3 regions of the Kocuria sp. CPCC 205235 genome follow, and region 2 is predicted to be linked to each of the others. Evidence: riboswitches for the same ligand, from Rfam matches in the RefSeq annotation. Region 2 holds a riboswitch; each other region holds the start of a gene.

Region 1 (10,250 bases), on a different contig from region 2:
TGATGGAAGCTTCGGAGCCGTTATCGACCTCGATGTCACGCGGTTCGATGGTGGCTTCGATCTTGCTTCCCATGAGCTCCATCGTGAAGTCCTGGCAGTCTTCGTTCTGCTGGTTGGCGTTCTTCGCGTGCTCGGTGGCCTCGTCCCCGGATCCCAATGGCATGGCGCTCACCGCGAACTTCCCGCCCGAGGGTGTGGCCACCACGATGTTCTCAACGTGGCCGGAGGAAGAGTCCAGGGCCGCCTTGACCAGGTCCTTGCATTGCGAGGGCTCGATGGTGGCCTGCTCCAACGCCTGCTCAATGTCATCCATCTGGGTACCGGCGCTCTCCTGATCCATGGCCTCGGCGGTCAGGGTCTGACCGTCCACCTCCACGCTGTTGAGCGCGGTAATCAATTGGTCTTGGGAGTAGCTGGCTTCGGGGTCGGGTTCGTTACCTCCCCCGGAAGAACATGCCGTGAGCGCGAGTGCTGCGATCGCGACAGCCGCCGCGGCACGTGCGCCGCGGCGTCGGGGGGACTGAATACGAGAGAACGATGCGGGGGTAGTGGTCTTGGAGCCCATCGGAGATCACCTATTTTCGCCGGTACTGTCAGTTGTCTTCAGCGGCTGATCGCGCCACGCTCCAAAGGTAACCCGGTTCACACTTCACGCCGCGTGTTCACGCAGATTGTGAAGCACCTCGTTGGCCACGTCCGTGGCTTCGCGTTCGAGATCCTCGGCCGGCATACGTTGGCTGTTCATATCGCCGGTGACCAGGAAATCCGAATCGAAGTGCGCCACCGTGACCACCGCGTTGCCCAGGCTGGCTTGCACCAGCACGGTCTTGAGCGGTGCTCCCAACACCGTTCCGCTCACCTTGGCCGCTGAACTCTGCAACGCATCCACATCCACGTCCAGGGGCATCACCCGGGTCTGAACGCTGACACCGGACACCGTCATGGTCATGTCCTGGCAGCGCCCGTGAAGTTCGATGTTCTCGGTCACCCGTTCTCGAGCATCCTCGGCCGAATCCGTCAGCTCAACTGTGACGGCCGTGAGATTGTCCCGGCTCAACGCCTTGTACGAGTTCGTGGATGATGCCGGAACCGCCAGGTAGGACACTGCAGCGTCCCTCACGGGTTCGCAGATCTTGGGGTCCGCTTGGGCCCCCAACCCCAGTTCGCTGACCGCGCGGTCGCGCGCTCTACCCCCGGAGTCACCGCCGGTCTCGTTCGTACCCGGCGATGAAGGCTGATCACTGGCGGCTGTGCCCGCGCCCTGTCGAGTGGTGTACAACGACAACGGATTCTCCTCCGAGACCAGCACACCGTCCATCGACTGGCGTGCGTCTTCGGGCTCGACCACGATGTGGGACTCGGTGGAGTGCTGAGCTTCCGGTGAAGCGCAACCAGAGAGCATATACAGTCCCAGGCCGGCGCACATGAGCGTACCCACGATCGAGACGCGCTTCGTTGCGCGCCCGGTATTCTTCATGGCAGTCAATCCCCTCCCCAGGCAATCGACCTCAATGGTACTGACCAGTTACTGGCTTGCCGTTCTCCCGGAACAACATGACGGGCCCTGACTACAGCAGAACGGTCGCGAAGGTCCCGGATCTCTCAAAACCGGCCCGGCGATACGTGGCCAGGGCCGGGGCATTGTAGGAATTCACGTAGAGACTGACCACGGGAACATATGTCCTAGCCAACGCCACCACAGCGGCCATACAGGGTGCCGCGAGTCCTTGACCGCGATAGGCAGGATCGACCCACACGCCCTGGATCTGGCACACCCCACCGCTGATGGAACCGATGTCCGCTTTAAAGAGGACTTTCCCGTCCGTGTCGTTGGTGAGCACCGCGGTTCGTTTCTCACGCAGCAGCTGCTCCACACGCTTGCGGTAACTCTGAGCACCATCCACGAACGGTGAATAGCCCACTTCTTCTTCGAACATGGCCGCGGCCGCGGGGAGCACGCGGGAGAACTCCGAGATCTCGGCCCACCGCACTCGACGCGAGACGTGATTCAACTGTTCAGGGGCTGGGTCCTGGTCCATGGCCAGCAGCGGTTGCTCTGGACGCACGTCGAAGGGAAGCGGCCACGAACCTTTAAGGCGGTTCCAGAGCCCCATGACGGGATCCGCGGGGCCGAAAATCGACGCGTAGTGAGCCCCGCCCCGCGCCAGATAATCAGCCACGAGGTCCTGCCCGGTCTCGTCCAGCGCCACGGGGACCACGTTGGTACCCACCCAGCAGGCACCCACGAGTTCCTGATCCGGGTTCATGACGCCCACCACGGGCGGAGGGCGGCGACGTCGTGCGGTGCGCACCGAATCGACGTGGGAGCCCACGAACACCGAGGAGACCGCGTGACGCGCCAGGAGCTGGTCTAATTGGGATTGGGGCACTGCCCCGGGAACCAGCAGACGCGTCACCCGGTATCGGATCATCCGGCCGTCACGACCGGGGCGCCCTCTACGGGCTGACCGTTCTCGTCGAGCTCCATGTCCTCGGCCATGCGATTCGCCTGCTCCAGCAGGGTCTCCACGATTTGGTCCTCGGGAACGGTCTTGATGACCTCACCCTTGACGAAGATCTGTCCCTTCCCATTACCGGAAGCAACACCCAGATCGGCTTCGCGAGCCTCGCCAGGCCCGTTGACGACACAACCCATCACGGCCACGCGCAACGGCACGGTCAGGTGCTCGAGACCCTTGGTGACGTCGTCGGCGAGCTTGTAGACATCCACCTGGGCGCGGCCACAGGACGGGCAGGAGACGATCTCCAGCTTGCGCGGGCGCAGGCCCAGCGACTGCAGAATCTGGTTGCCCACCTTGACCTCTTCGACCGGGGGTGCGGACAGCGAGACGCGAATGGTGTCGCCGATGCCCTGTCCCAGCAGAATGCCGAAGGCGGTCGCGGACTTCACGGTGCCCTGCAGCGCGGGCCCGGCCTCGGTCACACCCAGGTGCAACGGCCAGTCACCGCGCTCGGCGAGCAACTGGTAGGCGCGCACCATGGTCACGGGGTCGTTGTGCTTGACGGAGATCTTGAAATCGTGGAAGTTGTGTTCCTCGAACAAAGAGGCTTCCCAGACGGCGGACTCCATGAGTGCCTCCGGGGTGGCCTTGCCGTACTTCTCGAGCAGGCGCTTGTCCAGCGATCCCGCGTTCACGCCGATCCGGATGGACACGCCCGCGGCCTCGGCTGCGCGGGAAATGCCCTCGATCTGATCATCGAACTTGCGGATGTTGCCCGGGTTCACGCGTACCGCGGCACAGCCGGCATCGATGGCCGCGTAGACGTACTTGGGCTGGAAGTGGATGTCAGCAATCACCGGGATCGGTGACTTCTTGGCAATGATGGGCAACGCATCAGCGTCATCCTGGGACGGGCAGGCCACACGCACAATGTCGCAACCAGCTGCGTTGAGTTCTGCGATCTGCTGCAGCGTGGCGTTGATGTTGGTGGTGGGCGTGGTGGTCATCGACTGCACGCTGACCGGGAAATCCGATCCGACACCCACGGACCCCACCTGGATCTGACGGGTCTTCCGTCGAGGTGAAAGGACCGGCTGGGGTGCAGCGGGCATACCGAGACTGACCGAACTCACGAATTGCCTCCAGAAGCTTGTTGGCCGGGGGTGCGCAAGGGCACTCCCCGATTTATTCACCTTCCATTGTGCCACCTTGCCGAGAGCCTGCAGCCGGACGTGAGCAAACGAACGCCCAACGACGCCGCCCCGGGCCTTCCGTGGGAAGGCCCGGGGCGGGATTCGTAGCGGTTGTCCTCGCTAGCGGCGCATGATCTTGCGCGCCAACCAGTTGCCGAAGAACTGAACCAACTGCACCAGAATGATGATCACAATCACAGCTGCCCAGGTGACCTCGTCATTGAAACGCTGGTAACCCAGACGCAACGCGAAGTCGCCCAAACCACCAGCGCCAATGGCACCGGCCATGGCGGACATGTCCGTGATGCCGATGACCAAGAAGGTGTAACCCAGCACCAGCGGGCCGAGAGCCTCGGGCAGGATCACCGTGGTGATGATCCGGAACCGAGACACACCCATGGAACGAGCGGCCTCAACCACACCGGGATCCACGCTCATCAGGTTCTGCTCCACGATGCGCGCCACAGCGAACGTTGCACCAATGGTCATGGCGAAAATCGCGGCGTTAGGACCCAGTCGGGTGCCCACGACGGCCTCGGTGGCCTGGCCAAGTGCGGCCAGCAGAATGATGAACGGGATGGGGCGGATGAAGTTCACCAGGAGGTTCAGCGCGGTGAAAACCGCGGTGTTCTCCAGGATGTTGCCCCGACGGGTGACGTAGAGTCCCACGCCGACCACCAGCCCGATAAGACCGGCCAACACCAGGGTGACTGCCACCATGTACAGGGTCTCGCCGGTGGCCGAGAGCAATTGGGGTCCCAATAATGACCAATCCATCAGCGGGTCACCTCCTCTACCTTGGTGATTTCACGCAGCCGAACAATGGTGTTCTCCACGGCGGTGTCCGGACCGTTCAACGACAGCGTCAACGTGCCGAAGGACCGCGACTGCAGCATGGAGATGCCACCGAACGCGATGTTGAACGTCACGCCGTCCCGGGCGCACTCCGAGAGAACGGAGCCGATCCGGTTCTGGTCGGTGACATCCACCAGGATCAGGCGACCCGGGTGTTCCTCGCGCAGCTTGGCGATCTCGTCCTCACGGGGAACGGTGCGCATCACCGAGGAGACGAACTTCCGTGTGGTCTCGGCCTGGGGGTAGGCAAAAACGTCCGACGTGGTGCCCATTTCGACCACTCGGCCGCTGTCCATCACGGCTACGCGATCCGCGATGGAACGCACCACGTCCATCTCGTGGGTGATCAGCACAATGGTGATCCCCAGTTCCCGGTTGACCCGCTTGAGCAGTCCGAGCACTTCCTGGGTGGTTTCGGGGTCCAGCGCCGAGGTCGATTCGTCCGCGAGTAACAACTCCGGATTGGAGGCGAGGGCGCGAGCAATGCCCACGCGCTGCTTCTGCCCACCGGACAGCTCTTCGGGATAGTTCTTGGCACGGTCCGTCAGTCCCACGAAGTCCAGCAGCTCGGTCACTCGTCGTTTGCGCTCCTCGGGCTTCCACCCGGCACGCTTGAGCGGATACTCGATATTGCCCGCCACGGTGCGCGAGTTGAACAGGTTGAACTGCTGAAAGATCATGCCGATCTTGCGGCGGATGGGTGCCAACTGCACCTCGGACTTACCGTCCACCCGGTTACCCGCAACCTCGAGCGATCCGGAGCTGATGGGCTCCAGACCGTTGATCAATCGCACGAGGGTGGACTTGCCGGCTCCGGAGTACCCGATCACGGCAAAGATCTCGCCCTTGGTGATGTCCAGGGTGACGCTGTCCACGGCGTTGACCACTCGCGGTGCGCGCTTGGATCCGCCCGTGTAGACCTTGCTGACGTCCCGGAAGCGCACCAGGGTGCGCTCACTGGATACTTCCGTCACTGGGTCTGTTCCTTCAGGTCTTCCTGGTACCGCGTCAGCAGATCCTTGAGTTCCTGCTGGTCCACCTCTGTCGGGACAGCGGTGCCCTTGCTCTCCTCGTCCTCGGCCTTCAAGACCTTGGGGTCGTAGTAGAAGCTTGCAACCTTCTTGAGGGTTTCGTTGTCGGCGTTGGCCTCGGTAGCAGCGAACAGGTTGTTGAAGACCTTGGCGCTGTCCTGCTTGGGATCATCCGATGCGAGAGCGGACTTGGGATCGATGTTCGCTCGGCCCAGGAAATCGTTGTTGATCACGGAAGCCGCCACGGAATCCATTGACAAAACAGTCTGTTCGGCGGACACGGGACGCACAGAGACCTTGGACTTCTCGGTGTCGATATCGCCTTCGGTCGGGGCAATGGTGTCCTTGGTGAATTCGACCAGCCCCTCCTGCTTGAGCAGGTTCAGTGCACGACCCAGGTTGATCGAGTCATTGGGAATCGCGATCTCGTCGCCGTCCTTGATCTGGTCCAGGGAGTCGTACTTGCTGGAGTACATACCCAACGGGTAAATCGCGGTGGACCCGACCGGTGTGATGGTGTCACCAGAGTTGTTGTTGTAGTCAGCAAGGTACGCGGTGTGCTGGAACCAGTTCATGTCCACGTCGCCGCTCTTGGTGGCGGGGTTCGGCTGGTTGTAGTCGCTGAAATCCACGTACTCGACGGTGATGTCGTTCTCGGCAGCGACTTCCTTGAGCGCGTCGTGAGCGGGCTCCGAGCCGACGATGCCAATGGTGACGGTGCCGTCCGCAGCAGGATCGGAGGATTCAGAATCTCCGCCGCCGCACGCGGTCAAGGTGAGGCCGATGGTGGTGGCCAGCGCAAGGGGGATCAAACGGTGAGATCGCACGATGTGCCTTTCCGAGGTGTGAAATGTTCTGGGCGATTAACAACTGAAAGCGGTACGTCCGAGGACACACCGCAGTTGCAAGGCTCGTGCTAGTTGATTCGGGAAACCGCACTTGCCGGGAGCTACGTTAACCGCGGCCGGATGGTCATCTGGGGCACCCCGCTACGGGAGAGGGTTGCCGTCCGGCCAGCCAGAGCTTGACGCCGGATCTCGTCATCCGCGGCCAAGCCTAACATGGGGCCGGCGGTGATCAGCGTGCGCTGAAACGCTGCGCAATAAACTGATCCGCCCGGTTCCTGGCCCAGCCCTCGGCGCCCAGGACGTCCTCGAGCCGCGGGGTCGTGTCGCCCTCGTGTTCATTCACGACCACCGCAACGATGTCCACGATGGTCGTGAAGTTCACCTCACCCCGGTGGAAGGCGTACACGGCCTGCTCATTGGCCGCGTTGAACACGGCCGGCCAGGTGCCGCCCAGCGTCCCGGCATGCTTCATCAGCTCGATGGCGGGGAATGCCTCGGTGTCCAGCGGCTCGAAGGTCCAGTGCGCCGCTTGCGTCCAATCGCACGACGCCGCCGCGCCGGGAATTCTGTGGGGCCACCCCATACCCAGGGCAATGGGCAGTCGCATGTCCGGCGGTGATACCTGGGCCAGGGTGGAACCGTCCACGAACTGGACCATGGAATGCACCACGGACTGTGGGTGCACGGTCACGTCTATCCGGTCCAGGGCAACGTCGAACAACAAGGATGCTTCCAGGACCTCAAGCGCCTTGTTGACCATGGTGGCCGAATTGGTCGTGACCATCACCCCCATGTCCCATGTGGGGTGTTTCAACGCCTGCTGGGGCGTGACCGTGGTGAGTTGATCCCGGGACATCCCTCGGAAGGGTCCGCCGGAGGCGGTGAGGATCAATCGGTCGACTTCGCTCGAACGGCCTCCCCGCAGCGCCTGCGCCAGAGCCGAGTGCTCGGAATCCACCGGGATCAGCGGGGTCTCCAGGCCGGTGGCGGCCGCGGCCTGTTTGACCAGCGGGCCGCCCGCGATGAGGGACTCCTTGTTGGCCAGCGCCACGGGCGTCCCCGCGTGTAATGCGGCGAGCGTGGGAGCCAGTCCGATGGACCCGGTGATGCCGTTGAGAACAACATCACAGTCCGAGTGTTCCGCCACGCACGTTGCGGCCTCAGGCCCGTGGAAGATCTCGGGGGTGAAGCCTGTCAGGCCCTCCCCCGAGGCTCGTTGGGCAATGAGTTCTTTCAGTTGCCGGGCGTGGTCGGCCGTGCCACTGGTTCCGACCGCGGCCACACGTTCTCGGACGGCCTGCTCCGCCAGCACCGGCAGGTTGGACGTTCCGGCGGCCAAGGCCGTGACCGACAGCGGCGGGTGCCCCGCGGCGGCGTCGCCCTCGCCCGGTCGCCGCAGGCCACGCGCGGAGGCGACGACGTCGAGCGCTTGCGTACCGATGGAGCCCGTGGAACCCAGAATGACCACGCGCCGGGGATGCTTGCCAGTGGCGCTGTCGAGTTCGGGGGTCATGGTCAGGGGTGCGTCAGACATGGTCACCAGTATCTCGTGGATCGGAGGAGCTCAGCACATACAACAAGGGCGCCACCCGGAGGTGACGCCCTCGTTCAGTGATGCCGTGGATCAGCGACGAGCGCCCTTGCGGCCGGTCACTGCACCGTAAATGAACAGCACGATGAGTGCGCCCACGATTGCGGTGATGATGGTTCCGATGTCGAACACGGATTCCAAGGATCCGATGCCCACCAGGCTGCCCAGGAAGCCGCCCAGGATGGCACCGATGATGCCCAGGATGATGGTGACGATGATGCCGCCACCCTGACGACCCGGCATGATGAGCTTGGCGAGTGCGCCAGCGATCAGGCCCAGGACGATCCAGCTAATAATGCCCATGATTCCTCCAGTTTAGCTGTTTGCTTTAACACGAGGTCGTCGCGTTCGTATGCCTTGGTCAGCGTACTGACTGCCAGCTTCCTATCAGGTTACAGGAGAAATCGTCAGGACACTCAATCAGTGATCGACTGCCTTCTCAGCACCAACGCCCGTCAAGGAACGAACTTCCATCTCGGCCTGCTTCTTGGGATCCTCCGGCCGACGCTCGGACATGGAACCGAGGAAGCCCAATAGGAACGACAACGGAATGGAGATGATGCCCGGGTTGGACAGCGGGTAGATGGCGAAATCTGCACCCGGGATCATGGACGTCTCAGCGCCCGACATCACCGGCGAGAAGATGATCAGGACCACGGAGCTGATCAGACCTCCGTACATGGACAGCACGGCACCGCGGGTGGTGAAGCGCTTCCAGTACAGCGAGTACAGGATCGTGGGGAGGTTGGCCGATGCGGCGACCGCGAAGGCCAGTGCCACCAGGAACGCGATGTTCTGACCCTGGGCGCCGATACCGCCGGCGATCGACACCAGGCCGATGATGACCACGGTGGTCTTGGCGACGCGCAGTTCCTGCTTGGGGTCGGAATTGCCGTTCTTGATCACGGATGTGTAGATGTCATGCGCGAAGGACGCTGAGGCCGTGATGGCCAGACCGGCGACGACGGCAAGGATGGTTGCGAAGGCCACTGCGGCGATCAAACCCATCAGGATGGAGCCGCCCAGCTCGTAGGCGAGCAATGGAGCGGCCGAGTTCACGCCACCGGGGGAATTCAAGATCCGGTCGGAGCCGATCAACGCGGCTGCGCCGAAACCCAGCACCAGGGTGAAAAGGTAGAACAAGCCGATCAGGGTGATGGCCCACACCACGGACTTGCGTGCTTCCTTGGCGGTGGGAACCGTGTAGAAGCGCATGAGCACGTGCGGCAGACCGGCGGCACCGAGCACCAGAGCCAGGCCCAGCGAGATGAAGTCGATCTTGGTGATCTCACTCAAGCCGTACTTCAGTCCCGGATCCAGCATGGCGGGGTTGTTATTGGTTTCCACTGCGGCGCCCAGGATGGCCGAGAAATTGAAGCCGAACATGGCCAGGATCCACACGGTCATCACGGCAACACCCGTGACCAGCAGGCACGCCTTGATGATCTGGACCCACGTGGTGCCCTTCATGCCGCCCACCAAGACGTAGACGATCATGATGATGCCCACAACCACGATGACCAGTGACTGACCGGTCTTGGAACCGATGCCCAACAGCAGCGACACGAGAGCACCCGCGCCGGCCATCTGCGCCAGAAGGTAGAAGAAGGTCACGGCCAGGGTGGAAATGGACGCCGCGACGCGCACTGGACGCTGACGCAGGCGGAAGGAGAGCACGTCCGCCATCGTGAACTTACCGGTGTTTCGCAGCGGCTCGGCGATGAGTAGCAGGGCCACGAGCCACGCGACGAAGAAGCCGATGGAGTACAGGAACCCGTCGTAACCCTGCAACGCAATGGCCCCCACGATGCCGAGGAACGATGCCGCGGAGAGATAGTCGCCCGCAATGGCCAGGCCGTTCTGGGTACCGGAGAACGATCGGCCGCCCGCGTAGTAGTCGGCCGCCGTGGATGTCGACTTGGAAGCGCGGATTACGACGACCAGCGTGACCACGACGAATGCCAGGAACACGCTGATGTTGATCCACGGAGTACCGACGGTTTCGGTGTCAGTGGCGGCATGGATCGCCGGAAGTGCCGCATTAGTGATGTTGATCATGATTTACGCTTCTCCTCGTCCCGCACCGGCGGCCTCGAGGTGCTCACGCAACGCTGTGGCCTGGGGATCAAGTTTCCGGTTGGCAAAGGACACGTACGCAGCGGTGATGCCAAAGGTGGTTACGAACTGTAGGAGCCCCAGGAGCAGCCCGAGGTTCACATTCCCGAAAATGCGCTGGGACATGAACTCAGGGGCGTAAATGGCAAGCACCA
Region 2 (10,250 bases):
TCAACGTCTCTGGGGGGTGCGCTCGCAAATTGAGTCCGCGAGCGGTGCCTGAACATTTTTGGCAGAGGTTCGCACGTCAAAGGCGGCAATGAACATTCCTGGCAGAGGTTCGCACGTCAAAGGAGACCATGGACATTTTTGGCAGGGGGTCGCACTAAACACCGGGGTCCGGGCGTGAACCTCTGCCCCTAATGTCGACGGCCCGTGGGGAATGCCGGCCGCGCTCTCGATTACAGGACCAGTGCGACTACGGAACCAGTGCGACTACGGAACCATCGCGCTTACGGAAACACTGCGCCTACGGAACCACCGCACCTACGGAAACACCGCGCTTACAGAACCACCGCACCTACAGAACCCGAGGGCCCTACAGAACCCGCGGGGCCTCGATCAGCGGGCAGGTGTTCATGACCACTTTCACCCCGGCGGCCTTCGCCCGTTCGGCAGCGGCCTGATCGGTCACACCCAGCTGCATCCACACCGCTCCGGCACCAATGTCGATCGCCTGATCCACCACTTCACCCACGCGGCTGGAGTTCACGAAACAGTCGACCACGTCCACGTGCCCCGGGATGTCCTCGAGCGATCGATAGCCCGTCTCGCCATGTACGTCCTCGCCCGCCAGATTGACCGGGATGATCTGCTGCCCGAACTCGTCACGGATCCGGCGGGACACCGCAAACGCGGGTCGCGTGCGGTTGGTGGACAGCCCAACAATGGCCCACCGCCCCGGGGTCGCGAGTAGCTCGCGAATCAGGTCCGGATCGTTGACGTGGCGATCACTCATATGACCATCGTCTCACTGTGAATCAGCTCGGTCATTATGTTTCACGAGCCGCCGGAGGGGCCACGGAAACGGTACAGTGGGGCGCAGAACGATCATGAGTTCCGACGCACAGCCCTGGCTTGTCGGACGGCAACCCTCTCCCGTAGCGGGGTGCCCCAGGTGAGGATCGGGCCGCATGGCACACCGCATGTGGCAAGTACGGCGCCACACAAGCGCGCTGGACCCGCAGAGTAGGCCGCCGCAGGTGGTGCACGGGGCGCGGGTCGAGTTCGACCCAAAGGGGCACACATGAGCAAAAAGCGGATTTCCGTGAACGCCTTCGACATGACGTGCGTGGACCACCAGAGTTTCGGTCTGTGGCGTCATCCGCGGTCCAAGGCCACCGAGTACAACACCATCGAGTACTGGACCAACCTGGCCAAGACGCTGGAGAAGGGCAAATTCGACGCCCTGTTCCTGGCGGACGTGGTGGGTATCTACGACATCTACAAGAACTCCGCCGCGCCCTCCGTGTCGGACGGCGCGCAGGTTCCCGTGAACGATCCGTTCATGCAGATCTCCGCCATGGCCGCCGTGACCGAGCACCTGGGCTTCGGTGTGACCAGCGCGGTGACCTACGAGCAGCCCTACACCCTGGCCCGCAAGTACGCGACGCTCGATCACCTGACCAAGGGCCGCGTGGGCTTCAACGTGGTGACCTCGTACCTGCCCTCTGCCGCGGAGAACCAGGGTTTGCCGCGCCAGATCGAGCACGATACCCGCTACGAGATCGCCGAGGAATTCCTCGACGTCTGCTACAAGCTCTGGGAGGGTTCCTGGGAAGACGGCGCCGTGGTCAAGGACCGCGAGGCCGGCGTCTACGCTGACACCCAGAAGGTCCACCCGATTCAGCACTCGGGCAAGTACTTCACCGTTCCGGGTGCCGCGCTCACCGAGCCGTCCCCGCAGCGCACCCCGCTGATCTTCCAGGCCGGTGCGTCCTCGCGGGGCCAGGCGTTCGCCGGACGTCACGCGGAGGCCGTGTTCATCGGCGGCTTGCGTCCGGATCTCACCCGCTACGTCACGGACAAGATCCGCGAGCAGGCCGAGGAGCAGGGCCGCCACCGCGACGACGTCAAGATCTACGCGATGCTCTCCGTGGTCGTGGACGAGACCGAGGAGAAGGCCCAAGAGAAGTACCGGGAGTACCTCTCCTACGTGAACCTGGAGGCATCCCAGGCGATCATCGGCGGTTGGTCCGGCGTGGACCTGAGCCAGTTCGACGAGGACGAGGCCCTGAACTACATCAAGACCGACTCCATCCAGTCCTTCCTGACCCCGTTCACCCTGCAGTCCAAGGACAAGAAGTGGACCCGCGAGGAGATCGCCAAGCACTGTGCCCTGGGCGGCATGGGTGACGTGATCGTGGGATCGCCGGAATCCGTGGCCGATCAGCTCGAGACCTGGGTCGACGAGGGCGGCCTGGACGGCATCAACCTGGCCTACCACGTGAGCCCCGGGTCCTTCGAGGACTTCGTGGAGTACGTGGTTCCCGAGCTGCAGAAGCGCGGCCGCTACCGCACCGAGTACGAAGGCTCCACCCTGCGCGAGTCCCTCTACGGCGCCGGCCAGCCCCAGGTCATGGACACCCACCCCGCCGCGCAGTACCGCGGTGCGTACGCCGACAAGCCGTCCGTGGCGGACACCGCCGCTCGCGAGCTGGTGGGCTAACAGCCTCAAGAACGACGACGCCGCTGTCGCGACCTTTCGCTCGAAAAGGTCGCGGCAGCGGTGTCGTCGGTGTTAGAGCAAAGCCGACGTGAGGCGGCAGACGTTCTCGACGTACTTCTGCCGCATGGGGCGTTTGTTCCAGAGATCGAGGTCGAGCAGCGTGGAGGAGGCCTTGAACTCCTCTACCACTTCCTCCATGCGGTCGTGGAAACCCTGGTCCACGATCATCACGGACACCTCGAGGTCCAGGGCGAAGGACCGCTCGTCCATGTTGGAGGAACCGATCACGCTGATCAGGTCGTCCACGAGCACGAACTTGGCGTGCAGCACCGTGGGGGAGCTGTAGCGGTAAATCTTGACCCCGGCTTCGGCGAGCTCGGAGTAATAGGAGTTCTGGGCGTGGTGGGCCAAGAAATGATCCGAGGATTCACCCACGAAGATCTCCACGTCCACCCCGGACTGCGCCTCGGTGGTGAGCGCGTGCAGCAGGGATTCGTCCGGTACGAAGTACGGGCTGGAGATCACCACGCGCCGGTTGGCGTTGTAAATGAGGTGGTTGAACAGGCGCAAGTTGTTCTCGGTCTCGAACCCGGGTCCTGAGGGGACCACTTGCGCATACACGGGGCCTTCGACGTCCGTGAGGACCTCGGTGGCCTCGTCCAGGAGCAGGTCGTCGGTCTCCGAATACCAGTCGGAAACGAATACCGCGTTGAGCTCGGCAACCACGGGGCCGGAGCAGCGGATCATCAGATCCTTCCACTCCAGGCCGCGGCGGACGTTCTTCTTCTTGTTGTACGAGCGATGAATGATGTTCTGCGAACCCGTGTAGGCGATCGAACCGTCCACCACCAGGATCTTGCGGTGATTGCGCAGGTCGGGGCGCTGCCACTCACCTCGCCACGGGCGGATCGGCAGCATGCGTCGCCAGGGGATGCCGGAGGCGTTGAAACGGCGGACCAGTTCCGCGTAGCCGGGGTAGCCCAGCGAACCCACGTGATCGATCAGGATGCGCACCCTCACACCGCGTTCGTGGGCCCGAACGAGCGAATCCAGCAAGACCTGGGACACCCGATCCGTGGCCACGATGTAGAACTCGAAGTGCACGTAATCCGTGGCGCGGTCCACGTCACGGGCCATCTGCGCCATGGATTCATGGTTGTCCGTGAGGATGTCGAAGCCGTTGCCGCCCACCATGGGCAGTGCGCCCAACTGGTAGTTCAGCTTGGCGGTCGTGGTGACCCACTCGGGCAGGTGATGGAACTCCTCGCCCAGGGCGAAGTCCTCCGGGGTGTTCTCCCGAATGATGTCGTTCATCTTGGCCTGCTTCTCCATCCGCTTTCGCGGTAGACGGGAGGAACCAACGACCAGGAACAACAACAGCCCCGCGTAGGGCAGGAGGAAGATGGCCAGCAGCCACGCCAAGGCGACGGAGGGCCTGCGGTTATGCGGGATCCAGCCGAGCGCAACGATTCGGACCAGCAGGTCGATGACACCCAGGATCACCAGGATCCACTCTGGGACAGTGTCCGGGGAGAACAGTTCGTAGGGGGTCCAGGGGAACATCAGCCGGCTAACTCAGTTGCTTCAATGCGTCTCCGGGCGGACATGCACATACGTGGATTCGGAGCCGCCGCTCGGGCGCTCCTCAAAACCGTGCGTGAGAAGCAGCCGACATGCGGGCTGATTACCCCACGGCACGGAAGCGTTCACCGCGTTGACCTGGGAATTCTGGAAGGCCAGCTCGACCAAGTAGGGGAGCACCTCGCCCGCGTACCCCTGATTCTGTCGGTTCGGCACAACGGACCCGACGACCTCGAGTTCGTTGTCGATGGGCGGGCCCACAAAACCTGCCATGCCGATTATCTGACCCGATGCCGCGTCCACCATGGCAAACATCGAGTACATGGTCTCGGTGAAGAAATAGCTGCCGGCATCCAACGCGGTCTGAGCCCAGTCCTGATCCTCGGGAGTCGGAAACCCCTGGGCGAACTGTGGCAAGTCTGTTGATTCTGCGATCGACTCAAGCTCGTCCTGGGTGAACGGACGCAGCAAGAGACGCTCGGTACGAATCGATCGTTCCGGGCTGAGCTCTTCAAGAACCTCAGTCATGGTGTCTGTCCTTATGATCAACCGAAATACTTGGGCAGGGTGGCACTGTGGGCCTCTCGCAAGGCCTCCAGATCAACGGAGAACTCACCCTGGACGTCCAGGGCTCCGGACTCCGCGTCCACCACGCCGATGCGCGCGAACGGGTAGTTGCGCACGGTGCACATGTCCTTGAAGCGCACCTCTTCCGAACGCGGAACGGCCACTACGGTCCGCCCCTGGGACTCGGAGAACAGCAGCGTGAACGTGTCCACGCCGTCCCGATCGGCAACTTCCCCCAGGCCGATCCGTGCGCCCACGCCAAAGCGCAGGGCCATCTCCGACAGGGTCGCGGCCAAGCCACCCTCGGAAACATCGTGTGCTGCGTCAATCATGCCGTCCCGCGACATATTGACGAGCATGTCCCCCAGGATACGCTCCTGCTTCAGATCAACCGCGGGCGGTTGTCCGCCCAGGTGACCCCGCACGCGGGCCCACTCGGAACCGTCCAGTTCGTCAGCGGTCTCACCGAGCAGATAAATGGCCTGACCGTCCTCACGCCACCCGGACGGGGTGCGGCGAGCGACGTCGTCGAGCACGCCCAGCAAGGCGACCACCGGGGTGGGATTAATGGCGACGCCGCCGGTCTGGTTGTAGAGCGAGACGTTACCGCCCGTGACGGGCACGCCCAGTTCTTGGCAACCGTCGGACAGGCCACGCACGGCTTCGGCGAACTGCCACATGATGTCCGGGTCCTCGGGGGAGCCGAAGTTCAGGCAGTCCGAGACGGCCGCGGGGCGAGCTCCCGCGGTGGTCACGTTGCGGTAGGCCTGGGCGAGCGCGAGCTGCGCACCGGCGTACGGGTCCAGGCGGGTGTAGCGGCCGTTGCAGTCGGTGGACAGGGCCACGCCCAGGCCGGTTTCCTGATCAACGCGGATCACGCCGGCGTCATCGGGCATGGCCATGGCGGTGTTGCCCTGTACATAGCGGTCGTACTGGCTGGTGACCCAGTCCTTGGAGCACAGGTTGGGTGAGGCCATCAGTTCCAACACGGCCTGGCGCAGCTCCGCACCGGAGGGGCGGGAGGCGTCTTCGGGAGAGCCGGTGAAGTGGTTGGCCTGCAGCTGGTCCTGGGAGTCAGGGCGAGCGTAGGGACGTTCGTAGACCGGGCCGTCGTGGGCCACGGTGCGCGGATCCACATCAACGATCACTTCGCCCTGGTAGTCGATGATCAACCGGCCGGTGTCGGTGACCTCACCGATCCACGAGTACTCCACGTCCCACTTGGCCATGACCGCTTCGAAGACCTCGACCTTCTCCGGGGTCACCACGGCCATCATGCGTTCCTGCGATTCGGACATCAGGATCTCGCCCGGCGTCAGGGTGGGGTCGCGCAACAACACCTTGGTCAGGTCCACGCGCATGCCGCCGTCACCATTGGAGGCCAGCTCGGAGGTCGCGCAGGAAATACCCGCGGCACCGAGGTCCTGGATGCCCTCCACCAGGGAGCTCTTGAACAGCTCCAGGCAGCACTCGATCAGGACCTTCTCCGCGAACGGGTCCCCCACCTGCACAGCGGGGCGCTTGGAGGGCTTGGAATCGTCGAAGGACTCGGAAGCCAGCACGGAGGCGCCACCAATGCCGTCGCCGCCCGTGCGTGCACCGAACAGCACCACCTTGTTGCCCGTACCCGAGGCGTTGGCCAGGCGGATGTCCTCGTGGCGCATGACGCCCACGGCCAGGGCATTGACCAGCGGGTTGCCCTGGTAGCAGGGATCGAACTCCACCTCACCGCCGATATTGGGCAGACCCAGCGAGTTGCCGTAGCCGCCCACACCGGCCACCACGCCGTGCACCACGCGCTGGGTGTCCGGGTGGTCGATGGCGCCAAAGCGCAGCGGATCCATCACGGCCACCGGGCGGGCACCCATGGAAATGATGTCGCGGACAATGCCACCCACGCCGGTCGCTGCACCCTGGTACGGCTCCACGAAGGACGGGTGGTTGTGGGACTCGATCTTGAAGGTCACGGCCCAACCGTCACCGATGTCCGTGACGCCGGCGTTCTCGCCGATGCCCACCATGAGGTCCTTGCGCATCTCTTCCGTGACCTTGTCGCCGAACTGGCGCAGGTGCACCTTGGTGGACTTGTACGAGCAGTGCTCGGACCACATGACCGAGTACATGGCCAATTCGGCGGCGGTTGGGCGGCGGCCCAGGATCTCCTTGACCCGATCGAACTCGGATTCGGTCAACCCCAGCTCGGCCCAGGGCAGCTCGGTGTTCGGGGTGGCGGCGGCGTGCTCAACAGTGTCCAGATTGAAGTGAGTTTCGCTCATGTCGGTTACGAGAATCCCTTGCCGTGGTGGTGGGCGCGTACGGTGCGTTCCCGGCGCTCACACGAAGAATGTCTGATGAAGTTGGGGCCAGCCGGTCAGCGGGTCAGTGAACCATGAGGTCCACAGAAGGGCCGCCCGGTTGGCGGACGCTAGCGGGTCAGGCGCTCCAGAGCGGACACGAAGATGTCCAGGCCGTCGGTGCCGTGGCGCATGTCCACATCACCGGAACCGGAGAAGTCCGCACCGAAGCCGGGTTCCACGGCGTGCTCCGGGTGGGGCATGAGACCCACCACGTTGCCGCGTGCGTTGGTGATTCCCGCAATGTCGTTGCGTGAGCCGTTGGGGTTGCCGCCCACGTAGCGGAAAGCAACGCGGTTCTCGGCCTCGAGCTCGTCCAGGGTGCGTTGATCGGCCACGTACTGGCCGTCCTGGTTCTTGAGCGGTACCACGATGGTCTGACCCTGCTCGTAACGGCCGGTCCAGGCAGTATCCGCGTTCTCGATGCGCAGCGCCTGATCACGGCAGAGGAACTTCAACTGCTCGTTCTTGATCATGGAACCGGGCAGCAGGTGCGATTCGGTGAGTACCTGGAAACCGTTGCAAATGCCGAGGACGGGCAGAGCGGCGTCGGAATTGGCGGCGTCGATGATCTTGTCCATGAGCGGCGCGAAGCGCGCGATGGCGCCGGCGCGCAAGTAGTCCCCGTAGGAGAAGCCACCCGGCAGGATCACGGCGTCCACGTTCTGCAGGTCTTCGTCCGCGTACCAGAGCGGAACCGCGGTGCCGCCGGCGATCTGCACGGCGCGCATGGCGTCGCGGTCGTCCAGGGTGCCCGGGAAGGTGACCACGCCCACGCGGATGTCCTTCAACGCGGCGTTCGGCGCCGGCTGGGACAGATCCGCGATCAGGGGGGTCTGGTCGGCGGTCAGATTCTGGGCCACGATCAGTTCTCCTGGTCCAGCACCGACACGTTCACGACGTCCTCGATGACCGGGTTGGACAGCAGCTTCTCGGCGGCCTCGCGGGCCTGGGCGAGTACCTCGTCCGTTGCCTCACCGTCCACGGTGAGTTCGAAGCGGCGGCCCTGGCGGACCTCGCTGAATCCGTCCAGCCCAATGCGGGGCAGTTCGTTGGCGATCGCCTTGCCCTGCGGGTCAAGGATTTCCGGCTTGGGCATAACATCAACCACGATACGGGCCATTTCAACTCCTGAGATTCGAGCTAATCCTTGCCCATCCTATCGGTCTGCAAGCTCGACCATGGCAGCGTGTGAAGTGACGGGTCCCCGGACCGGTGACTGTTGGGTGCGGGGCCGTGTGACTCCGTCTCGTTCCGGGCTGATGGAGGTGCCGAAGTGGCCCGGCGGTCGGGGCTCTCCTACGATGGTCAGCACACTGATGTATGTGATGAGCGCGATGTGAGGAGCAGTCGGATGAATGCAATGCGGTGCAACGCGGTGTCGGTTAACGAGCTGTCACCCCGGTGCAATGGGTACGTGGATCTGCGCTCCTATGCGGTGGTCGGTGATGGTCGCACGGTTGCTCTGATCTCCCATGACGGATCCGTGGACTGGTACCCGATTCCTGATTTGGATTCGGCCCCCACTTTCGCGCGATTGCTGGATGCAGAGCACGGCGGATGTATCGAACTATGTCCGGACGAACGGTTCGAGGTCGAACGTGAGTATCTCTCGGGCACCAATATTCTGCAGACCACGTACACCACTCCCTCGGGGAGGGTGCAGGTCACCGACTCGTTGAACGTTGGTTCGACCGGGCGACTGCCCTGGAACGAACTCGCGCGGGCGGTGCAAGGCCTGGAGGGAACTGTTCCCATGCGATGGCGTGTGGCCCCGGGAACCATGCTCAACACGGTCTCTCCCTGGGTTGATGTCACAGCGGGCAAGCCCGTGCTGCGCACCAATCAGGTCTCGGTGGGGGTGTGCGGTGAACACGTGGGTGAGAGCACGATCGAGGAACAGCAGATGTCGGGATCCTTCCGAACCACCCCTGGTTCGCAGCACTTGCTCGCGGTGGTGGCCACGCACGGCGAACCCCTACGGCTACCGGCTCCACGTGAGATCCGCAAGAACCTTGACATGACTCGGGACACGTGGCGGCGGTGGGGGGATCTGCTCGACTACGACGGACCCTACGGTGAGGAAGTCCAACGCAGTGCCCTGGTGCTCAAATTATTGAGCCACAGTCCTTCAGGGTCCGTGGCAGCGGCCGCGACCACATCCCTGCCCGAGAACATGGCGGGCACCAAGAATTACGACTACCGCTTTGCCTGGATTCGTGACGCCACCTATTCCTTGCAATCTTTGTTGCAGCTCGGGGAGCAGGAGGACGTGCACGCCCAAGTGTCCTGGCTGCTTCGGCTGGTACGGGCCCAGGTGCCCCACCTACACGTGCTCAACCGTCTGGACGGCGAAGTCCCCGAAGCGCGCATGGAAGAGTACGACGTTCCAGGTTGGCGCGGTATCGGCCCGGTCGTGGCGGGCAATGAAGCGGCCGACCAACTACAACTGGGTGTCTACGGGGACGTGTTCGACGTGGCGCACCGCTACGTGGCAGGCGGTAACGTGCTGGACACGGCCACTGCCCGTATGTTGGCCGATCTCGCGGACGCGATCTGCGACGTGTGGCGGCGCCCCGATTCGGGGATGTGGGAACTGCCCGAACACCGCCATTACACAAGCTCCAAAATGGGGTGCTGGCACGGGTTGGATTGTGCCGTGCGGCTGGCGGAGGACGGTCACATCTCCGGCTGTGTGGATCGCTGGCGGGCCGAACAACAGCGCATCAGGACGTGGATCGACACCAAATGTTGGAATCCGGAACGGGGAGCATACGTCTGGTACCCGGGGACCGACGAGCTCGATGCGTCAGTACTGTTACACGCAATGACCGGCTTCGACCGCGGCCCGAAGATGGAATCGACCATTGCCGCACTCCGGCAAGAACTTGGTCGAGGGCCGTTGATGTACCGCTACAGCGGGATGGAGGCCGAGGAAGGCGCATTTGTCGCGTGTTCGTTCTGGACTGTCGCCGCGCTGACCGCCGTCGGTCAGCGCGAGCAGGCCGTGGAACTTATGGACCGCATGGTGGAGTTGTCCAACGATCTTGGTCTGTTCACGGAGATGATCGATCCCGAAGACTATTCGTTCCTGGGCAATTTTCCGCAGGCTTTGAGTCACCTGGCGGTGCTCAACGCGGCCCTTGCACTGCGTGACCAAGATGCAGAGTCCTGACCATCTCCCCGGGCCGTAGTTCTTGGCTGAACGGCAACCCCTGGCCAGACGGCGACCCCTGGTCGAGCCGCAATTA
Region 3 (10,250 bases), on a different contig from region 2:
GTGGCCTGGTGGCGCGCCGTCATTCTGGCCGGCCCCGGTTGGGTGATCTTCGGCGCGATCAAGCAGATCACCGGTCTGTTCATCACGGTGTATTTGATTGCGACATTGGACCCGGCAGCCTCTGCGACCGCCAATGAACCGGTCCACCAGTTCTTGGGCGTCTACCGGGAGATGATGCCCGCGTGGCTGGCCATGACCCTGGCGGTGATCCTGGTGGTCATCTCTCAGGTGAAGATCAACGTGACCAACGCGTACTCAGGATCTCTGGCGTGGACCAACTCGTTCACCCGGGTGACCCGCACCTACCCCGGTCGCATGGTCTTCGTGGTGGTCAACTTGGCCATCGCCCTGGCACTGATGGAACTGAACATGTTCGACTTCCTCAACACCATCTTGGGCTTCTACGCCAACTGCGCCATGGCCTGGATCGTCACGGTGGCCACTGACATCGTGGTCAACAAGTACATCCTCAAACTTTCACCCAAGTACCCCGAGTTCCGTCGAGGAATGCTCTACAACTGGAATCCAGTGGGCGTGACGTCGTTGGCGCTCTCGGCGGGTATTTCCATCGCTATGTTCTTCGGCGCTTTCGGTCCGGCGGTGGCACCGTATTCGCCGATCTTCGCGGTCCTGATCGCCATGATCGTCACACCCGTCATGGCTGTGCTGACTCAGGGGCGGTACTACCTGCGGCGCGTGGATGACGGAATCGACCTGCCCATGGTTGATGCGGACGGCAACCCCTCGGACGTGACACTTACCTGTCATGTGACCGGGATGGAGTTTGAGCGCCCGGACATGCTGCTCTCCAATGAACTGGCTCCGGACGGATCCAAGCAGTACATCTCGTCCCTGGCGCTGGCCACCGACAAAACGGGGAAGTACGTGCTGCCCGCGCAACGTTGATTGCGCGAGCTGATACAAAACAAAAAGATCCCCCGGACACGTCACGTGCCCGGGGGATCTTCTACTGACAACGCGGCGGTCTTAGCTCTCGAACCGGAACTTCGCTCCCGTGTGGTCCTCGCGCAAACGGGGTCCGGCCCCGCCGAAGACCTCGCGGGCCGTGCGGGAGGTGGCGGAAGCGACGTCGTCGGCGGTCAGTACGCCACGTTCGCGCAGAACGGGCGTGACGAACCGGCCGAAGCGCTCGAAGTCGGCCGGACGCACGCATGCATTGATGTTGAAGCCGTCCAGGTCCGCGACCTCGACCCAGCGCTGGAGCTCGTCGGCGACTTCCTCGGGGGAGCCCACGATCACGGGGCCGCGGCCGTCGATGGCCACGAAATCGGCGACTCGGCGCGGGGTCCACGCGCCCTCGGAATCCATCTTGGTAAACGAGGCCAGCGCCGACCGATTGGCGTCCGTCTCTACGTGCTCGAGCGGGGCATCCGGGTCCGCGCTGGACAGGTCTACTCCGGTCCAGCCGGCGAACAGGGCGAGCGCGGCGTCGACGTCCACGTACTGCTTGTATGACTCGAGGCGCTCGCGGGCGGCCTCGGAGGTCTCGGCCACGACCACCGCGGCGTTGGTGAAGACCTTGATCGAGCGGGGGTCGCGGCCGTACTCGGCGGCGGCCTTGCGCAGACCGGCCGTCCACTTGGCGACCTGCTCGGGAGTGGGCCCGGAGAAGAACACGGCCTCCGCGTGTTTGGCCGCGAACTTCAGCCCGCGCGGGGAGGCACCGGCCTGGAACAGGAACGGCGTGCGCTGCGGGGTGGGTGCGACCAGAGCGGGTGCCTGGACGTCGAAGTACTCGCCGGAATGCCCCGCGCCCTTGACCTTCTCGGGATCCACGACGACGCCGCTCGCGGCGTCCGCGGCATAGGCATCGTCCGCGTAAGAGCCCTCCCACAGCGAGTAGACCACGTCCATGTATTCATCGGCGCGGTCGTAACGCTGGTCGTGGGGCAGCTGCTGACCCAGGCCCAGATTGCGTGCCGCCGACTCCTGGTAGGAGGTCACTACGTTCCACGCGATCCGCCCGTCGGTGAGGGCGTCCAGGGTGGAGAAGCGGCGGGCCAGGTCATAGGGAGCCGCGTAGGTGACGGACGCCGTGACACCGATGTTGAGGGTGCTGGTGGCTTTGGCCAGCAACGGTGCCAGGATCAGTGGATCCAACTGGGGGACCTGAACGCCGCCGCGCAGGGCGGCGTCCGCGGAGCCGCCGTACACGTCGTAAAGCCCCAGAACGTCGGCCAGGAACAGGCCGTGGAAGCCCGCGTTCTCGATGATCTGGGCCTCCCGCTCCCAGTGGGACAGCTGCGCGTAGTTGCGCGACTGGTCCTCGGGATGGCGCCACAGTCCGGGGGACTGGTGGACGGGCACGGGCATTTCGAAGGCATTGAGCAGCAAGGAGCGGGGCAAAAGGGGTCCTTTCGGGTTGGTACTGGGGCGTGTGCGGGTGGTGCCGAGTCAGTACTGAGCGTTCTCGGGCGCGTCGGTCACGGTGTCCTTGGCCATGCGGCCGGTGACCACGGAGATCACGGCCAGCAGGCTCAAGTAGCCGCACAGCAGCCACGGAGAGCCGCCGGTGGCCACGAGCCACGCGGCGATCATGGGGGTCAGACCGCCGGAGAGAATGGTGCCCACCTGGTAACCCAGGGACACCCCGGAGTAGCGCAGGTGGGTGGGGAACTGCTCGGCGAACAGAGCGGCCTGAGGGCCGTAGATGCTGTCATGCAGCACGGCCATGCCGATCAGGTACACCAGCGGCAGCAAGGCCAGCGGCCCGTGGTCCAGGTAGTAGAAGTAGGGCCACACGAACACGCCGATGGCGGCCGCGGCAATGATGGAGATGCGGCGGCGTCCCACGCGGTCGGAGAGCCAGCCCCAGAACGGGCCGCCCACCAGGCCCACGGCGGCGGCGATCAGGATGGAGATCATGACCCACTGACTCGCGCCGCGCTGCTGCGTCACGTAGGTGAGCGTGTAGACGGTGAGGATGGAGAAGATGGCCGGCTGGATCATGCGTTGACCGATGCAGACGATCACGCCGCGGGTGTGCTGGGTGAGCACCTCACGCACGGGCGACGTCGCGGCGGCCTTTTCGCGCTTGACCTCTTGGAACTCCTCGGCGTCCTCGATGCCGGCGCGGATGATCAGGCCGATGATCACGAGCACTGCGGAGAACAGGAAGGGTACGCGCCAGCCCCACGCCTGGAACTGCTCGGCGGTGGTGACGCCCTGCATGATCGCGAAGAACGCGGTGGCCAAGAGCATGCCGGCCGCCGAACCCACCTGCGTGAAGGAACCGAACAGTCCGCGCAACCCCTTGGGTGCGTGTTCCACGGAGAGCACCGCGGAACCTCCCCACTCCATGCCGGCGGACAACCCTTGGGCAATGCGGCAGGCAACGAGCAGGGCCACGGCGAACCAGCCGATCTGCGAGAAGCCCGGCAGCAGCCCGATCACCGTGGTGGCCACGCCCATGATCAACAGGGACGCGACCAACAGGGCCTTGCGGCCGATCCGGTCACCCAGGTGCCCGGCAATGATGCCGCCCAGGGGCCGGAAGAAGAACGCAATGGCGAAGGTCGCGAACGAGGCAATGATCGAGCCCACGCCCGAACCCTGCGGGAAGAAATAGTGACTGAACACCAGGGCTGCGGCGGCACCGTAGAGGTAGAAGTCGTACCATTCGATGGTCGTGCCCACGAAGGACGCGGCGAGCACGCGCTTCTTGTCACGCACTGCGGATCCCACGCTCGCGAGCGCGTGATCCGTGGCGGGTTGGGTCCGCTGGGCTGATGATGAATCGGTGACCGTGGGCACCGGGGCGGTGGCGGGGGCCATGACACTCCTCATGACGGGGCGCCACGGAAGAATGTTTGGTGAGCCGGACGCCGTCCTTGCCCGTACCGGTACTGATCACGGGCCGAATCATCACCTGGGGCACCCCACGACAGCGTCTGAGGGTTGCCGTCCGGCCAGCCAGGGCTTCGCACCGGAACTCGTGATTCTTGTCGCGTGAACCTAACCACACGATCGTTGAGCACCACAAATGATGAAGATTTGTGACCGCCCCGAGGATGCCTCTCGGGATGGCTCGCGAGGGGTGCGTCCTCCTGTTTCCGCCCGTCCCCGGTGCCTAGAATGGGCCTATTCCCCGGGTTGCCGGGGCAGACACCGTTGTCGAAAGAACACAGGGAGCCGACCATGCCTGAGCCCGCCGCCGCCAATGCACTGGTGCTCGACCGACCCGAGGTCATCGTGGTCGACATCGAAGGTACCCTCTCCTCCACGTGGTACGTCCGGGATGAGCTCTACCCCTATTCCCGTAAACGCTTCACCGGCTATTTCGAGGAGTATTCCCACAAACCTGAGGTCGCCCGCGCTCGCCGACAGATCATCGATTTGGCCGGCCTGGACAGTTCGGCCACCGCCGAGGATCTCACCGGTGTGCTGGAAGCCTGGATGGATGAGGGTCAGATGCCGGCCCCGCTGCGCACGATGCACGCGTTGATCTGGCAGGAGGGCTTCGCCGCCGGGGAGTTCGTCTCGCCGTTCTTCGAGGACGCGATTCCCGCCTTGCGGACCTGGTCCGAGCAGTCGATTCCGGTGTTCATCTTCTCCAACGGCACGTTGCCCGCCCAACGTGCCTGGTTCAGCCATTCGCCCGAGGGCAACCTGATTCCACTGATCAAGGGACACTTCTCCCTGGAATCGGCCGGCGCCAAACACGAGGTGAGTTCGTTCCGTAACATCACCCACGACGTGGCCGAGGCGCTGGGCAAACCGCGTGAGAAGTTCTTGTTCTTCTCCGACCAGGTGGAGGCCCTGGACGCAGCCCGTCAAGCCGGGTGGAACACCGTGGGAGTGCGCCGCCCCGGTGACCAGTTCTACGACGCCGGCGTGGGGGATCATCCCGAGATCCAGCGCTTGAATCAGGTACGGTTCATCCGTCGCTATGCGTCCCGCTAGCGCGATCGGGAGATTTCAGACGGGATAGCTTTCACCGTGAACAAGACCACCATGCGCCCCGGGGCCGGGCGCGCACTTTTCGCTGCCGTGGCCGGAACACTCATCGAGTGGTATGACTACGCCTTGTACGGCACGGCCGCCGGGCTGATCATTGGCCCGCTCTTCTTCGCGGGAATGGACTCCGGTGCTTCCTTGGCCGCGTTCGCGACCTTCGCGGTGGGCTTCGTGGCGCGCCCGCTGGGTGGTGTGCTGGTCGGTCACCTGGGGGACCGCTACGGTCGCCGCCCGGCCATGTTGCTCACCGTGATTCTGATGGGCGTGGCCACGGTGGGCATCGGCCTGTTGCCCACCTACGCCGCGATCGGCGTGGCCGCCCCGGTGTTCCTGGTGCTCCTGCGTCTGCTGCAGGGCATGGGGGCCGGTGCCGAGTTGGCCGGGGCCATGACCCTGGTTGCGGAGTTCGCCCCGCCGCGGCGTCGTGGACTGATGACGTCGCTCGTGCTCGCCGCGCCCCCGGCCGGCATTGTGCTGGCCACCGGCGCGTTTCTGTGGACGGCGTCTCTGGGTGATCAGGTGCTGTTGGATTGGGCGTGGCGCTTGCCGTTCCTGGCCTCGGCGGTGCTGTTCGCCCTGGCCATCTTCATCCGCGTCAAGCTTGAGGAGAGCCCCGAATACCTGGCCGCGCTCCACGCCGCCAAACAGCGTGGGGAACGCCGCAGGGTGCCCGTGGTGGCCCTGATACGCGAGCACTGGCGCGCGGTGGTCGTGGGGTTCTTCGCGATCACCGGGCACAACGCGCTCAACTACATCCTGGCCGTGTTCTCCCTGTCCTTCATGACCTCACCGGCCGTGGGCATGGATCGGGGATCGGCGTTGACCGCGGTGATCATCGGATCCGTGTGCGGCGTGCTGGCCACCCCGCTGGGTGGCTTGGCCGCCGACCGGTTCGGTGCCCATAAGGTGTTGGCCTTCGGCTCGCTGCTGGGTGCGGTGGGTGCGTTCCCGCTGTTCGCGGCGCTGTCCTCGGGCAGCGCGATGGCTGCGACCGTCGCCATTTCCGTGGGCTACGGTGCGGTGATCGCTTGCACCTCCGGTTCCCAGGGCGCCTACCTGGCGGGCTTGTTCCCCGCCGCCGAACGCTTCAGCGGCATCGCCCTGGCACGTGAGGCCAACGGTGCCATCGTGGCGGGATTCACCCCGCTCATCGCGGCCACCCTGATCACCGCCGCCGGCGGACAGACCTGGGCCGCAGCACTCTTCCTCATGGCGTGCTGCGTGATCTCGGTGGTGGGCGTGCTGCTGGGCAAGCCGGGCCGCTACACCTCATAACCACGCGCTCCTTCACAGTCACGACCTCGCGGTCGGCACTTCACAGTCACGACGACGTCGCTCGGTCCCCTCGGCCGGGCGACGTCGCCGTTTCTGGGTTCTTCCGGTGCTGCCCCGGGGGCCTTCCCGGGTCATCCCGTGGCGGGCCGCTTATGCGTGTCAGCGACCCTTGGCACTCTCACAGTACTCGAATAAAGTTTCGAATACACCGGGAGAGTGATCGAGTCATGACGGTACTGACTGCGGTAGAACACACGGACCTCACGTGGAGCGAGACGCACGATGCGGTGCGGATCGATGAGGGGTGGGGGCAACCCTGCGAGGTGCACTGCGATGAGTCGGGTGCCCCGTGCGAGTTGGTGTTCCGGGGCAGACTTCACCGCATTACGGCCCCACCGCAGCGCTGGTACGAACGTCGCCGCTGGTGGCAGCTGGAAGAGCGAGTTCCGCGGGAAAGCGGGCAGTCCGTGGTGGACCGGCAGCACTGGCGTGTCCAGGCGGCGCAACGCGGGGCCGTGATACCTCGCACTCTGGAATTGGTGCGCCACGAGATCACCGGCCAATGGTGGCTCGTGGCTGACCAGGCGGTTTGACATTGATCGAACAAACTTTCGAATATGAGGTATGCATTTCCCTCATTTGCGCGTGGCTTCCGCTTACAGCGCGCACTACGGTGTGGCTCGCCCCCACGAGCTCGCGCAGGTGGCGGCGTCCTACGGGGCGCAGGTCCTGGCGTGCACCGACAGGGACGGGTTGTACGGGGTGGTCAAGCACGTGCTGGCCTGTCAGCAGCACGGTGTGGCTCCCGTGCTGGGAGTGGACCTGGCGTTGTTGGGTCCGGTGGCGGCGTCGGCGGGGAAACACACTCGCGCCGCCGCCGGCCGGCAAGGCCAGCACGGTCGACACGGGCGCAGCACGGTGCCGCCGGCTCGGGTGATCGGGCGCGTGGTGGTGTTGGCCACCGGGGGTAACGGGGGAGCCGGGTACGCGGCGCTGTGCCGGCTGGTGTCCGCGGCCCATCGGAACCACGATCATCATGCAGCCCGCCCCATCGGGTTGACCCGGGACCAGATCGCCCGCCACGTGCATCGCGCGGCGGCCGGGGGAACTCCCGGACTGGTGGTGCTCGTGGGCCCGGATTCGGACGTGGGATCGCTGTTGGCCCGGCGTCGTTACCGGGCGGCCCGCACGGCCCTGCGCGCATGGAAGCGTGTCCTACCGGCCGGGTGTCTCACCGTGGAGACCGCAACCCACCTGGCACCGCAGGGCAGCACCCTCAGCACCGGTCACGCCGTGCGGATGCTCACCGTGGGGCGCGAGGCCGGGCTGCCGGTGATCCTCACCAACGCCGTGCGCTACGCCCACCCCGGCCAGGCCGTCACCGCAGACGTACTGGACGCGGCCCGCACCCTCATGTCCCTGGAGGAATTGGCCGGCTCGGATCCCGGGGTGCTGCAACCCACGGGGCAGGGGTGGCTCAAGAACACCGCGGAGATGACCCGGCTCGCCCACGAGATCTCGGCGGCCGCGGACCTCGGGGCCACCGGGGCCGCGCACCTGCTCGCGGACACCTACCGACTGGCCGAACGTTGCAGCCAGGACCCCGTCACGGACCTGCGAGTGGGCCAGCCGGTGATTCCGGAAGCCTCCGTCATCGGTCTCACCGGGAACCCCAACACCCAACTCAGAACCCGCTGCTACACCGGATTGGAGCGCTTCCACTCCCACGAGAACTGGGACCGCACGGTCCCCGGACTGAGCGGGGAATCGCTGCGCTCGCGGATGGACCGGGAGCTGGACGTGATTGCGCAGCTGGGATTCGCCGGATACTTCCTGACCGTCTCGGAGGTCTCCGAATTGATGACCCAGCTGAAGGTTCGGCACGCGGCCCGAGGTTCGGCGGTCTCGTCCCTGGTGGTGCACCTGTTGGGGATCTCTCCGGTGGATCCGCTCGAGTACGACCTGGTCTTCGAGCGCTTCCTGTCCCCGCGGCGCAGCAGTCTGCCGGATATCGACATCGACATGGAGAGCGCGGAGCGGCACCGGATCTATCACGAGATCTTCCAACGCTTCGGTAGCAGTCGGGTCACGCTCATGAGCATGCAGAACGCCTACCGCTCCAGGGGTGCCGTGCGGGATGCCGGGCTTGCACTGGGGTTGGAACAGGAACTCGTGGACCACATCGCGGCCCAGTTGTGGCGGGTCCCCGGGGCCACCCTGCGCGAGGAAATTGCGCAGCGCCCGGAGCTGACCCGGCTGGCCGATGACCTCAAGGCCAACCGGCAGCTGGATCTCCTGGTGGATCTGACCGAACGCCTGGACCGGTTGCCGCGCCACATTTCCATGCACCCGTGCGGGGTGATCCTCTCGGACGCCACCCTGCTGCACCGCACGCCTGTGCAGGCCAGCGGGATCGGGCTGCCCATGTCCCAGTTCGACAAGCACGACATGGATCCCATGGGCCTCATCAAACTCGACATCCTGGGCGTGCGCATGCAATCCACCCTGGCCTATGCGGTTCAGGAGGTGGCCCGCATGGAGCCGGACCGCCCCGCCCTGGACCTGGACGCCATGCCCCGCGATGACCCGGACACGTTCCGGCTCATCAGCTCCACCCACACGCTGGGGTGTTTCCAGATCGAATCCCCGGGGCAGCGCGAACTGATCGGGACCATGGGCCCGGAGGAGTTCAACGACCTGATCGTGGACATCTCCCTGTTCCGCCCAGGGCCCATGCAGGCGTCCATGGTGCGCCCCTACCTCAACTCCCGCCACGGCTGGAGCACCCCCGAGTACCCCCACCCGGACCTGGTGGACATCCTCAAGGAAACCCGCGGGGTGGCCGTCTACCACGAACAGATCATGCGGATGATGGACCGGATGACCGGTTGCGGACTGGCCACCGCAGACGAATGGCGGCGCAGGCTCGGCTCGGAGACCGAACAGCGCGTGGAGGACGCCTTCCGCAGCGGGGCACGGGCCCGAGGCTACGACGCGGAAACCGTGGAGAAGGTGTGGGAGATCCTGCATGCGTTCGGAAGCTTCGGTTTCTGCAAGGCCCACGGTGTGGCCTTTGCCGTACCCACCTATCAGTCCGCGTGGTTGAAGACCCATCACCCGGAGGCCTTCATGGCCGGGGTCTGGGAACACGACCCGGGTATGTACCCCGCTCGGTTGCTCGTGGGGGAGGCCCGGCGCATGGGCATCCCCGTACTCGGTCCGGACATCAACCACAGCGTGGATCATCACCGCATCGAACCCGTGACCGCCCGGCCCGGCACCGTGGAATCCGGGGACCTGGACGAGGGAATCCCCTACACCCGTGGTGGGTCCTGGGGGATCCGGATGTCCCTCACCAGCATCACCGGGATCAGCGGCGCGGAAATCGAACGGATCGTGGCCGGTCAGCCCTACTCCACGCTTACGGATGTGCGCACCCGGGCCAGACCCTCTCGGCGGAGTCTGCAGCGACTGGCCACGGCCGGGGCCCTGGACAGTCTCCTGAACACCTCGGGCGCTCGCGCCTCCCGCACCGACCTGGTGACCCACTTGACCCGGCGAGCCGATCAACCAGCCGCCTCTCGCAGCGCCTCTGCCAAGGGACAACCCGGTCCCGGACAACTGGCCCTTCCGCTGGGGGACCTGGAACTGACCGGGCTGCCGCCGGAACAACCCGAACCCAGCACCGAGGAGAAGGTGCGCGCGGAACTGGACACCATGAACATCGAAGTCTCCGCCCACCTCATGGACGGCCACACCGCTCTCCTGCGCTCCTACGGGGTCACCCGTGCGGAAGACCTGCTGGGACTGCGCAACGGCACCGAAGTAGTGGTGGCCGGGGTGCGCGTGTCCACCATGACCCCGCCCATGCGCAGCGGGAAGCGCGTGGTGTTCATTTCCGTGGATGACGGTTCCGGCGCGGTGGACTGCACCTTCTTCGACGAGGCGCAGGCCCTGTCCGGACCCGTGCTGTTCGCACCCACCATGCTGCTGGTCCA

Evidence for each region. Region 2 has a riboswitch for S-adenosylmethionine ahead of RF638_RS00805 (LLM class flavin-dependent oxidoreductase). Riboswitches for the same ligand answer to the same signal wherever they lie in the genome.
Region 1: linked by a shared signal. The riboswitch ahead of RF638_RS03250 (MetQ/NlpA family ABC transporter substrate-binding protein) and the one ahead of RF638_RS00805 (LLM class flavin-dependent oxidoreductase) in region 2 are both predicted to bind S-adenosylmethionine.
Region 3: linked by a shared signal. The riboswitch ahead of RF638_RS07960 (MFS transporter) and the one ahead of RF638_RS00805 (LLM class flavin-dependent oxidoreductase) in region 2 are both predicted to bind S-adenosylmethionine.

What each region holds. Positions count from the first base shown of each region.
Region 1 covers NZ_JAVKPR010000003.1:72,438-82,687, forward strand. Annotated here, with positions in the region: gene RF638_RS03220 (hypothetical protein) at 1-565, opposite strand, end outside; gene RF638_RS03225 (hypothetical protein) at 650-1,477, opposite strand; gene RF638_RS03230 (GNAT family N-acetyltransferase) at 1,569-2,390, opposite strand; gene ispG (flavodoxin-dependent (E)-4-hydroxy-3-methylbut-2-enyl-diphosphate synthase) at 2,429-3,595, opposite strand; gene RF638_RS03240 (methionine ABC transporter permease) at 3,776-4,432, opposite strand; gene RF638_RS03245 (methionine ABC transporter ATP-binding protein) at 4,432-5,484, opposite strand; gene RF638_RS03250 (MetQ/NlpA family ABC transporter substrate-binding protein) at 5,481-6,368, opposite strand; SAM riboswitch class IV at 6,472-6,586, opposite strand; gene dxr (1-deoxy-D-xylulose-5-phosphate reductoisomerase) at 6,619-7,902, opposite strand; gene RF638_RS03260 (GlsB/YeaQ/YmgE family stress response membrane protein) at 8,014-8,283, opposite strand; gene RF638_RS03265 (cation acetate symporter) at 8,401-10,038, opposite strand; gene RF638_RS03270 (DUF485 domain-containing protein) at 10,042-10,250, opposite strand, start outside.
Region 2 covers NZ_JAVKPR010000001.1:160,000-170,249, reverse strand. Annotated here, with positions in the region: gene RF638_RS00810 (CoA-binding protein) at 368-787, opposite strand; SAM riboswitch class IV at 878-992, shown strand; gene RF638_RS00805 (LLM class flavin-dependent oxidoreductase) at 1,076-2,497, shown strand; gene cls (cardiolipin synthase) at 2,570-4,060, opposite strand; gene RF638_RS00795 (GNAT family N-acetyltransferase) at 4,082-4,606, opposite strand; gene purL (phosphoribosylformylglycinamidine synthase subunit PurL) at 4,624-6,921, opposite strand; gene purQ (phosphoribosylformylglycinamidine synthase subunit PurQ) at 7,071-7,862, opposite strand; gene purS (phosphoribosylformylglycinamidine synthase subunit PurS) at 7,865-8,122, opposite strand; gene RF638_RS00775 (glycoside hydrolase family 15 protein) at 8,417-10,174, shown strand.
Region 3 covers NZ_JAVKPR010000008.1:125,947-136,196, reverse strand. Annotated here, with positions in the region: gene RF638_RS07970 (cytosine permease) at 1-906, shown strand, start outside; gene RF638_RS07965 (NtaA/DmoA family FMN-dependent monooxygenase) at 988-2,367, opposite strand; gene RF638_RS07960 (MFS transporter) at 2,416-3,795, opposite strand; SAM riboswitch class IV at 3,843-3,961, opposite strand; gene mtnC (acireductone synthase) at 4,159-4,923, shown strand; gene RF638_RS07950 (MFS transporter) at 4,960-6,252, shown strand; gene RF638_RS07945 (DUF6504 family protein) at 6,480-6,845, shown strand; gene RF638_RS07940 (DNA polymerase III subunit alpha) at 6,877-10,250, shown strand, end outside.